3 regions of the Desulfosporosinus acidiphilus SJ4 genome follow, and region 3 is predicted to be linked to each of the others. Evidence: predicted binding sites of a transcription regulator. Region 3 holds the regulator's gene; each other region holds the start of a gene.
The links. Region 3 encodes LexA, which represses DNA repair genes until DNA is damaged. Its sites were predicted from a motif close to CNAACANNTGTTNG; they were not measured.
Positions count from the first base shown of each region.

Region 1: a site for LexA is predicted at 1,628-1,641, ahead of DESACI_RS10655 (Y-family DNA polymerase). Genes of this name have one in related genera too.
Region 2: a site for LexA is predicted at 1,895-1,908, ahead of recA (recombinase RecA). Genes of this name have one in related genera too.

Region 1 covers NC_018068.1:2,307,597-2,311,011, reverse strand. The annotation lists gene DESACI_RS10660 (GNAT family N-acetyltransferase) at 1-199, opposite strand, end outside; gene DESACI_RS10655 (Y-family DNA polymerase) at 319-1,572, opposite strand; gene DESACI_RS10650 (HDIG domain-containing metalloprotein) at 1,758-2,339, shown strand; gene DESACI_RS10645 (CopZ family metallochaperone) at 2,654-2,854, opposite strand; gene DESACI_RS10640 (heavy metal translocating P-type ATPase) at 2,980-3,415, opposite strand, start outside.
Region 2 covers NC_018068.1:3,350,606-3,354,020, reverse strand. The annotation lists gene DESACI_RS15300 (competence/damage-inducible protein A) at 1-21, shown strand, start outside; gene DESACI_RS15295 (DEAD/DEAH box helicase) at 11-1,624, shown strand; gene recA (recombinase RecA) at 1,953-2,984, shown strand; gene DESACI_RS15285 (regulatory protein RecX) at 2,962-3,415, shown strand, end outside.
Region 3 covers NC_018068.1:3,033,613-3,037,027, forward strand. The annotation lists gene DESACI_RS13785 (M23 family metallopeptidase) at 1-597, opposite strand, end outside; gene lexA (transcriptional repressor LexA) at 714-1,331, shown strand; gene DESACI_RS24920 (transposase) at 2,072-2,665, opposite strand; gene DESACI_RS24925 (IS110 family transposase) at 2,672-3,181, opposite strand.

The DNA of each region.
Region 1 (3,415 bases), 730 kb from region 3:
CCTGATAAGCCCCATCGGAGATAGCGCGGCCAAAACCAACCAACTTTTCGTCATCAAAAACAAAAACCACCGTATGACTATTCTCAAAAGCTTTCTTATGAATTTCCGGCGCATAACTTGCCATGCCAACTAATTTCAAAGTCTGAGATACAAGATCCCATCTGATATTTGAACAGTCGCACTGAATTTTCAAACTCATTTTGTTTCTCCCCCTTGTTTCCGAATTTGCAGGGATATTAATAATCAAGAAAATTCCTTACCCTGATATTCAAGGCAAATCGGGAAATCCCTCCTTATAGCTAAGGACAATTTTTTCCTTTATAAAAGACTTGTCATCATAGGATAATCCTCATTTTCAATGACACCGCCGGTTATTGAATGAAGCCCGCTGTGCAGAAAAGCTGATCTAAAAATCGCAGCGGACCCAAATTTCTCTCTGATGACATCAACGGTACTGTCTACCTTACGCCGTTTAGCAAAATTCTTCCCAAATAAAGCGGTTTGATAAAAGTCATTTTGGCAAAGTTCGGATACACGCAGTCCCACATGTCTAAGGGGTTGGTTATCCCATAATTCATCGAAAAGTTTACAGGCTATTTCCCAGAGTTCATCAGTACAATCCGTAGCATTAAAAAGTTTTTGCTGGTGGGAACAACTATAAAATTCATGGGTTCGAAACGATATGGATACTAATCGTCCTAATAAATTAGCCTGGCGCAGCCGGGCACTTACAGATTCAGTGAGCGAAAGAAGGACAAGATGAGCATTCCTCCGATCCTCTACATCGAAGGGAATGGTTGTAGAATTGCCCATACCTTTCACTTCAATAGAACCACCCGGTCGAACAGGAGAATAATCAAGGCCATTGGCATAATTCCAGATTAAAACCCCATGGGATTTAAGAAACAGCTTAAGAAGCCTTAGGTCAAAGTTGGCCAATTCCCCAATCGTTCGAATTCCCCGAGATCGAAGCTTTTTAGAAGTCGCTCTTCCAACCATAAAAAGTTCCTCAACCGGCAGAGGCCACATTTTTTGGGGTACTTCTTCAGGAAAGATGGTATGAACCATATCCGGTTTTTTAAGTTCTCCAGCCATTTTAGCCAATAGTTTATTGGTGGAGATTCCAATGTTCACAGTGAACCCCAGCTCATTTTTTATTCGTTCTTTGATCTCGAAGGCCGTTTTTAGGGGGTCCTGGAAGCGCAGATCCATTCCGGAAAAATCCAAAAAACATTCGTCAACGGAAAACCGCTGAATAAAAGGACTATACTCTTGGAGTATCTCAACCATAGCATCACTGCACTGGCGATATAGAGTATAATTGGGGCGGACAATAATTAACTCCGGGCACTTTTGACACGCCGAGTAAAGAGTTTCACCCGTTTGAATGTTAAACTTTTTAGCAGGAATCGACTTTGTAAGTACGATGCCATGTCGAGTGCTTGGGTCGCCCCCAACAACTGCCGGAACTGTCCGCAAATCCAGGGATTCCCCCTTCTGAAGCCGATATGAGGCTTCCCAGGAAAGGTAAGCAGAATTAGCATCGATATGAAAAATATATTGTTTCGCCATAGTAATAACACCGCCTGTTTATGGAGGTTGAGCAGTACACCTATTTGCATTTAACAGAACTTATGTTCCCATTATAATCACATCCCTTTCAAACATCAACGAAAAACTGCTTAGAGACAAGGTTGACATAAAAGGGAGAAACGTTTAGTATTTTTTTAAACACTAAGGGAAAAGAGGCATCTATCGTGGAACAGACAAGACCAACCAGAGAACAAGCCTATGATCTTTTAAGAAAATATAATAAGAGTGACAGCCTGATTATCCACGCCCTGTCCGTTGAAGCTGTTATGCTGCATTTTGCCGGCCTTCTTGGTGAACCTGATAAGGAAAAATGGGGCATCATTGGGTTGCTGCACGACATTGATTATGAAATGTACCCTGAACAACACTGCTTGAAAGCACACGAAATACTGACAGAACACAACCTGCCTGAAGACTATATCCATGCGGTTCAAAGTCACGGCTGGGGGTTATGCAGCAATGTTGAACCTATTCATACCATGGAAAAAGTATTATACACCATTGATGAACTAACAGGCCTCATCGCAGCCACTGCTCTCTTGCGGCCAAGCAAAAGCATTCTCGATCTTGAAGTGAAATCCGTTAAAAAGAAATGGAAACAGAAGAGCTTTGCTGCCGGAGTTAACCGAGAAGTCATTGAGCAGGGCGCAAATATGTTGAGCATGGAACTCGACTATATTATTGGAGAGACTATTAAAGGGATGCAAAGTGTGGCTGAAAGTATCGGCTTAAAAGGGCAGCTATAGAAGTGATTTTGGGGTTGTAGTGGGGTTAGAGTCCATCCTTCAGCGCGATAGCATTTATTATTGGCTGGGCGCTTTCGGCAAACTGTCCACAGGACACTTTCGTCACCGAAGCCCCGAGGTTCAGGTTCAGCTGTAGCTGAACGAGTTCACTCCGATAACCGAGACTTTGCGCTCGGTTATTTTTAATTGGCATACTTTAGTTTCCTTAATTACATGGAGTTCTCATACAAACCAAAAGGAAAGAGGGGAGTCCACTCAACTTCAAAAAGCCTGAGTGATACTCCCCCGAAAGAAAAATCATTATAAGATTTGCTTTATTCAACCACGGTATACCCTGCGTCTTGAACAGCTTTTACAAGACTGGCACGATCCGCGCTTCCCGTAATAACCGCTTCTTTAGCTTCAAGATCGACCTTAACGCTTTCAACTCCACTAACTGCTTGCAACGCTTTTTCAGTTCTCATTTTGCAATGATTGCAAGTCATACCTTCAACTTTCAGAATGGTTTGGCTCATTATGTTTCACCTCCATAACTTCATAAAGTATCTTCTACGTTTATACGTTCTCACAAAGGAAAACCTAATATGCCCTTGTGAGAAAAATTAACACTTAAGGTTTTGGCAAACCAAAACGGCCACACTTAGTTCATGAGCGATTTATCATACCGTCTCAGCAACAGTGAACTGGTTACAACAGAGACCGATGAAAAGGCCATAGCCAGACCTGCCCACTCCGGAGGCAAAAGCTGCCCTGTTAAGGGATAAAGAACTCCGGCTGCAATGGGAATTCCGATAGTATTATAAATTAAAGCCCAAAACAGATTTTGTTTAATCTTGCTAAGGGTTTTTCTTCCTAAGCGAATAGCCCGTTCTACATCCAGAAGATCATTGCGGACCAAAACCACGTCGCCGGTTTCCTTAGCAACATCCGTTCCCGAGCCAATGGCAATCCCCACATCCGATTGAGCCAGAGCCGGAGCATCGTTAATTCCGTCTCCCACCATCGCCACCTTGAACCCTTGATCTTGATAACGTTTAATAATATTGATTTTATCCTGGGGCAGGATTTCGGAAATA
Region 2 (3,415 bases), 320 kb from region 3:
TTACACATAGGTGATGGTTGAACGTTTACAATCTTTCGGGGATATTCAGTTAAGCAAGCAAATAGTCCAAGGTTTGTCTGAAATGGGATTTGAGGAACCTTCTCCAATTCAGCAACAGGCAATTCCGGTAGCTCTTGAAGATACGGATATTATTGGGCAGGCACAGACAGGAACGGGGAAGACGGCGGCTTTTGGGATTCCCATCGCTGAAAAGGTCAATGCGAAATTCCAAGCCGTCCAAGCACTCATTGTAACTCCAACGCGCGAATTGGCTATTCAGGTTGCGCAGGAAATATCTAAAATCGGTAAATATAAACACGTAAAACCGTTGCCTATCTATGGCGGCCAGCCGATAGACCGTCAAATTCGTGCCTTGCGTATGGGCTACCAAGTTGTTGTCGGAACCCCCGGAAGGTTGTTAGATCACTTAAATAGGGGCACACTGCGCTTGCAGCATGTCAAGATGATGGTTTTGGATGAAGCGGATGAAATGCTGGATATGGGATTTGTCGATGATATTGAGAGCCTTCTCAAAGCTGTTCCCGAGGAAGGCCGTCAGGTTATGCTTTTTTCAGCGACAATGCCGCAGGCGATTCGCAAGTTAGCACAGACCTATATGAAAAATCCTCAATCTGTGACAGTTAGCAGGGATGAATTAACAGTTCCTCTCATTGAACAGGTTTTTTATGAGACGAGGGAAAGCAAAAAAGTGGATGCTTTATGTCGTATCATCGATATGGAGGATATCGGTCAAGGGATTACTTTTTGCCGCACAAAACGAGGAGTCGATGAACTTGTCGTCGCCTTGGAAGCGCGGGGGTATTTTGCGGATGCCCTGCACGGGGATTTGAGCCAGCAGCAGAGAGACAGGGTTATGAAGCGCTTCCGTGATGGAAAAACAGAAATGTTAGTTGCTACTGATGTAGCAGCCAGAGGAATCGACATCAGTAATTTGACCCATGTCATTAACTTTGACATTCCCCAAGATCCCGTATCCTATGTACACAGAATAGGAAGAACAGGGCGTATTGGCCGACGAGGACTGGCAATAACCTTGATTTCTCCTAAAGAATATCGTCAACTTCGTTTGATTGAAAATTTAATTAAGACTAGGATACGACGCCGAGAACTTCCTTCCTTAGCAGATATTAGCGAACGTCAAGCGGAAAATCTAAAAAATCAACTGATTAAATTAATTCAGAACGATCGCTTAGGAAATTATCGGGCTATCGTCGGAGATTTGCTGGAAGAATACGATTCAACGGATGTTGCGGCGGCTGCTCTAAAGTTTGCAGTTGAGGGAGCTGATTCAGAAGAGCGAATTGACGATAACGACCCGGATGTTAATCACTTTGGCAACACCGGAGCAGCGCCGGGGATGGTTCGTTTCTTTATGAATATAGGAAGAGTTCAGCAAATTCGCCCTCAGGACATCATACGCTGGATTGCAGAAGAAAGCGGAATTCCCGGAAATATCATTGGGATGATAAATATCTATGATAAATTTACGTTTGTTGAGGTTCCTGAAGAATACGCTTCGAGGGTCTTAAGCTGTATGCATCAAGCAATGATTAAGGGCCGAAGAGTCAGTGTCGAACCGGCGAAAGCCCGCGAAAACTCCTGATTGCAAGTTAAATATCGATGATAATGAAGAAGCTAGTCTCTAAGGATTAGCTTTTTTCCTTTTCTATACTAGCCGGAAGGTATAACCCTCGGTTAATTACTTTCCGGAAGCATAAGTGCAACTAACGGTTTCTGCTTCGCAAGCTCAGCACAAACCGAGTTTTCTATATGTCCTTAAGATCGTTTTTGATATATAATGTTGATGGTAGTTGTCCATCTCTATAATGTTAAACGAATTGACAGGGATGGAGCCTGCCTCTATAATGATAATCGAACAGATGTTTTGCGGATAACGAAAATTTGTTTTAACCGATTGAGGAGGTTGGAAGATGGCCGAAACAAATAAGCTCAAGGCACTGGATGTTGCCTTAGCACAAATTGAAAAACAGTTTGGCAAAGGTTCCATTATGAAACTGGGAGAATCTGCGACGATGTCAATTGATGTTATTCCTACAGGTTCTCTAGCTTTAGATTTAGCCTTAGGTGTTGGCGGGGTGCCGCGGGGCAGGATTATTGAAATATATGGACCTGAGTCTTCCGGGAAAACGACAGTCGCCCTCCATATTATTGCCGAGGCCCAAAAACTTGGCGGAGTAGCAGCATTTATTGATGCTGAACATGCGTTAGACCCTGTTTATGCTAAAGCTCTGGGCGTTAATCTTGAAGACTTATTGGTTTCTCAGCCTGATACCGGAGAACAAGGCTTAGAAATTTGTGAGGCCTTAGTGCGCAGTGCTGCCGTCGATGTAATTGTTCTTGATTCAGTGGCTGCCCTAGTGCCTCGTGCTGAGATTGAAGGGGAGATGGGCGACAATCATGTTGGACTGCATGCCCGTTTAATGTCCCAGGCCTTGCGTAAGCTGACCGGATCAATCAGCAAGAGTAATACTTGTGTTGTTTTTATTAATCAAATTCGTGAAAAAATTGGTGTGATGTTTGGCAGTCCGGAAACGACAACAGGGGGACGGGCTCTTAAATTCTACGCCACCATCCGAATTGATATTCGTCGTCAAGAAGCCCTTAAGCAAGGGCAAGAAATAATTGGCAATAAAACCCGGATTAAAGTTGTTAAGAATAAAGTGGCTCCGCCTTTTAAATCTGCCGAATTTGACATTATGTATGGTGAAGGAATTTCTAAAGAAGGAAGTATTGTCGATATAGGAACTGAGATGGAAATCATCACAAAATCGGGGGCTTGGTACTCATACAATGGAGAACGCTTAGGGCAGGGACGTGAAAATGTTAAGGAATACCTGAAGCAACACCCCGATATGGCTCTGAAACTTGAAGAGCTGATTCGTTCCAATATGAATGCGGTCCCCTCCGCGCCCATAGAAGATGGTTCCTTTGACGAAGAATAAACCTAAGAAAAGCGCATGGGAAGCGGCACTCGATAGTTTGTCCAGAAGAGCCTTGACAAACTGCGAATTGGAAACACGCCTTACGGAAAAGGGATATGAAAACCAAGAAATTGAGAAAGTCATTGCCAAATTGACAGATTACGGTTACCTCAATGACCAAGAACTTGCCCTAAACTATTCTAAGAGTCGTCTTAAACGATATTCGCGCCGCCGCGTCATCTCTGACATGAAAAACCGCGGAATTGCAGGCACTTTAATTGAGCAAGTCTTACAGGAAGTATACTCCGGTGATGAGGAATCAAAACTCTGTTTAGCTTTGGCTCAAAGATGGTGGGCACAAGAGGAACAACGCTGGGAAGAAAAGACGTCTAAAGATCCGGACAAAAAGTCCCCGCCGGTTGAATTATGGGTACGGCAAAGAGTAGCTAGGA
Region 3 (3,415 bases):
ATAATAATAATTTCCGTCATCACCCCGTACGCCCACACGTTCTCCTCCCAAACGATTCCATCCTAACTGTTCTACCCTTCCTTGGCAAATATTAATAATTGGGGTACCCTCCGGAGAAAAAAGATCTGTCCCTTCATGAGTACGTTTGCCTCCTTCTCGGTCTGATCCGAAACTATCTTCATACCATGTTTTTCCGACAACGGGGAACTTATACCTGCCAGGTGTAAAAAATTGATATCGGAGTAATATCTTACGATGTCTGGTAACTGTCTTTACAGTCTGAGAAGGAATAGTTCCCCAATTTAAATTGACAAAAGCAACGCTATTCTGCAGCTGTTCGATTAATGGCCGAGCAATATCTTCGGTAAGAGTAGAACGGATCGCCAGAAGATCCTCCCAAGAAACCGTTTTTTTTGCCTGATATTCTTGGGAACATTGTATTACGAGAGACGGAGAAATTGAACGTAAGTAAGGATAAATGTCTTTGTCCTGGCTGGGTGGCCGATGGAGTATGTTCCAAAGAACCAGGGCCACCATCATCAGAACTATGATCTGAGATATAATAACCATTAAATTGGACTGAACTTTTGTTTCCATATACTTATCTCCTTGCTCCTAGGCATTTTACTTACCGTAATAATTTCACGAACGTTTGTTTGCACTTCGGTTTAAGAAATGGTAAAATATACTTGAATTTAAAGGGGGGTGAAAGTATGTACCCAGATTTATCTGAACGTCAGACTAGAATTTTAGATTTTATCAAACAGGAAATCCATAAAAAGGGATATCCCCCTTCAGTTAGAGAAATTGGCGAAGCAGTTGGCTTATTATCTAGTTCTACAGTTCACGGGCATCTTCAAACTCTTGAAGATAAAGGATATATTCGGAGAGACCCTACAAAGCCAAGGGCCATTGAGATTTTAGACGGGTCTAGTGACACTCTTGATTCCAGAAAAGTTGTTCATATTCCAATTATCGGTCGTGTGACAGCAGGTCAACCTATTTTGGCTGTGGAAAACATGGAAGGAACGTTTCCTCTTCCTGCAGATCTGGTCCGTCAAGACAATGTATTTATGCTGCGGGTGCAGGGAGACAGCATGATCGAGGCCGGAATCTTAGATGGCGACTTAATTATTGTTCATCAACAAAATGAAGCTCGCAATGGGGAGATCGTCGTCGCGTTAATCGGGGACGAAGCAACAGTAAAACGATTTTTCAAAGAAAGAACTCTCATTCGACTTCAGCCTGAAAATTCAGCCATGGAACCTATCTATTCTCAAGATGTTTCGATCCTAGGAAAAGTCATGGGTGTTTTCCGTACTCTTCATTAATCTTAAACTAAACTCTCTTCTTAAGATATGCATCTTCAGTAATACTTAGGTCAGCCTTCTCACAAACTTGAATGATTGCTCTGATAGTTTAGGAAAACTCGTCAGCCGACGTCTACCGAGCTGCGTTTAACAATAATACAATGCATATTTATTCTTTCTGACGAATTAAAGAAAACTTAGCTGGCGCTAAGCCTCTGGCGAAAGCGGCAGGTTAGTTGCACTGATATGAACGAGACTGTCAACTAGCCCCGTCTTCTTTTTTAAAATTTTATTGGTAAAACCTTATTTTGGGCACATTTTGGTAACACTATAGGTAGCTCTTGCCAATCTTAGAGGATAGGGCAATGCTGGAGAGCAACCTGAGCGCTAGATTGGTTTCTGCTGCAATGAGGAATTGGGAACAAATTGTTCCCTTCCTTTTTAAATTGCAGGAGAATTTAAAGCGTTAAACTCTTGGGGCGAAGCCCCAACATTCTTTTCTGCTGATTTAAAAACACGGCACGAAGGCAAACGATTTACATCGACGATGAGCAGTCTGATATTCGTGGATTTTCACATTTTATCGCTTCGTCTGGGGAGCTGCCACGAACTTATGGCGTGCGTTCAGTTTGTATAACAAACCTAGCAACAAGTGCAACTCGTGGATTCTCCTTTACGGACTTTTCCTTTTGCCTACGTGCCCTACTTTTAATTCGCACCTCTTATAATCCAAATTCTTTAATAATCATCCTTCACCAAATTTAGGATGCTTTTTTCACCTCACATGCTATCGCCCAAACAAAACCCGCTAATTCTCTTGCAACGGCTGCAATTACTTTCCCACTTGGTTTTCCTCGCCCCATTAATCGTTTATATTTCCGATGTAACCGGTCTTGGGCCTTCCATGCAATCATTGTGATCTCTGGCGGTTTCCCTTGCTGCCTTTTACGAATCTCCCCCTTTATCGCAGGTGTATAACGATAGCTCCAGGCGGCTTCAATCAATATACGTCGTACATGAGCATTTCCCGTTTTGGTCATCTTTCCCTGATGACGTGTTTCTCCCGTCGAGCGCTCGCTTGGAACCAACCCAGTATAAGACATTATTCGTCGGGCACTGCCAAACCGTGTAAACGATCCAATCTCAGCAACTAAACTGGTCGCTGATAGCTCTGCCACACCTCGCAGGGTTTGCAGCGCTTGAATCATCGGGGCATGAACACTATCTGTCGCCTGGTCATGAATTTCTGCTTCAAGCCGTTTTATGCGCTGTTCAATCTCGTCTAAATGGTGAAGGTACTCTTGAAATACTGTACTCTGTGCAGCACGGCTGAACTTCAGAAGGGTCCAGCCCAATCCCGGTTAACCTGCTGTCCACTTTTTTATGCCTGCCGGAGGATTTAAGTCATATCGCAATAAGAATTTCGTTAATCGATGCCTTGCTCGAAGCTGATCCTCTTTTGAATCCTCTCGAGCACGAACTAAATCTCGCAAAGTTTCATCATCCTCAGTAGGAACATAAATGGGGGTTAATTCTCCAGCACGAAATAATTGAGATAAGCGAATAGCATCACGACGATCGGTTTTTACACGTTCTCCAGGTTTTGTGGGAATCAAAGAAGGAGCTACAACGCTACATTCGATGCCCAGACTAAGCAATAATCTATAAAGTGGATACCCCGTAGGGCCAGCTTCATAGCAAACTTTGAGTTGTCCCGGTGTTCCTAACTGTTTCATTAACTTTCTAATCGATTCAGAGTTATTTTGGCAAACACCCCAGTAGCGTGGGGCTTCTCTGCCCTCATCGGCAATTGCAACTGCTATTTTTTCTTTGGATACGTCTAAACCTACGTATTTTGTGTTATCCTTCATAGTAACGGCTCCTTTCGCATTTCAGCTCTGTTTTGGTAATCATTAACATGTATAGCATTACCAAAAATAACCTGTGTGCTGCGAATTGGGGCCGTCTCGTTCATGATAACTTATGCTAGAGGACGAAGACACTGTCTTCGCACGTATAAACTCTTCTTGCAGTATTTAACCGAAGGTTATACTTTCTGATAGTGCAAAAAAGGGGATGGAACAAACGTCTAATCGTTTGCTCCA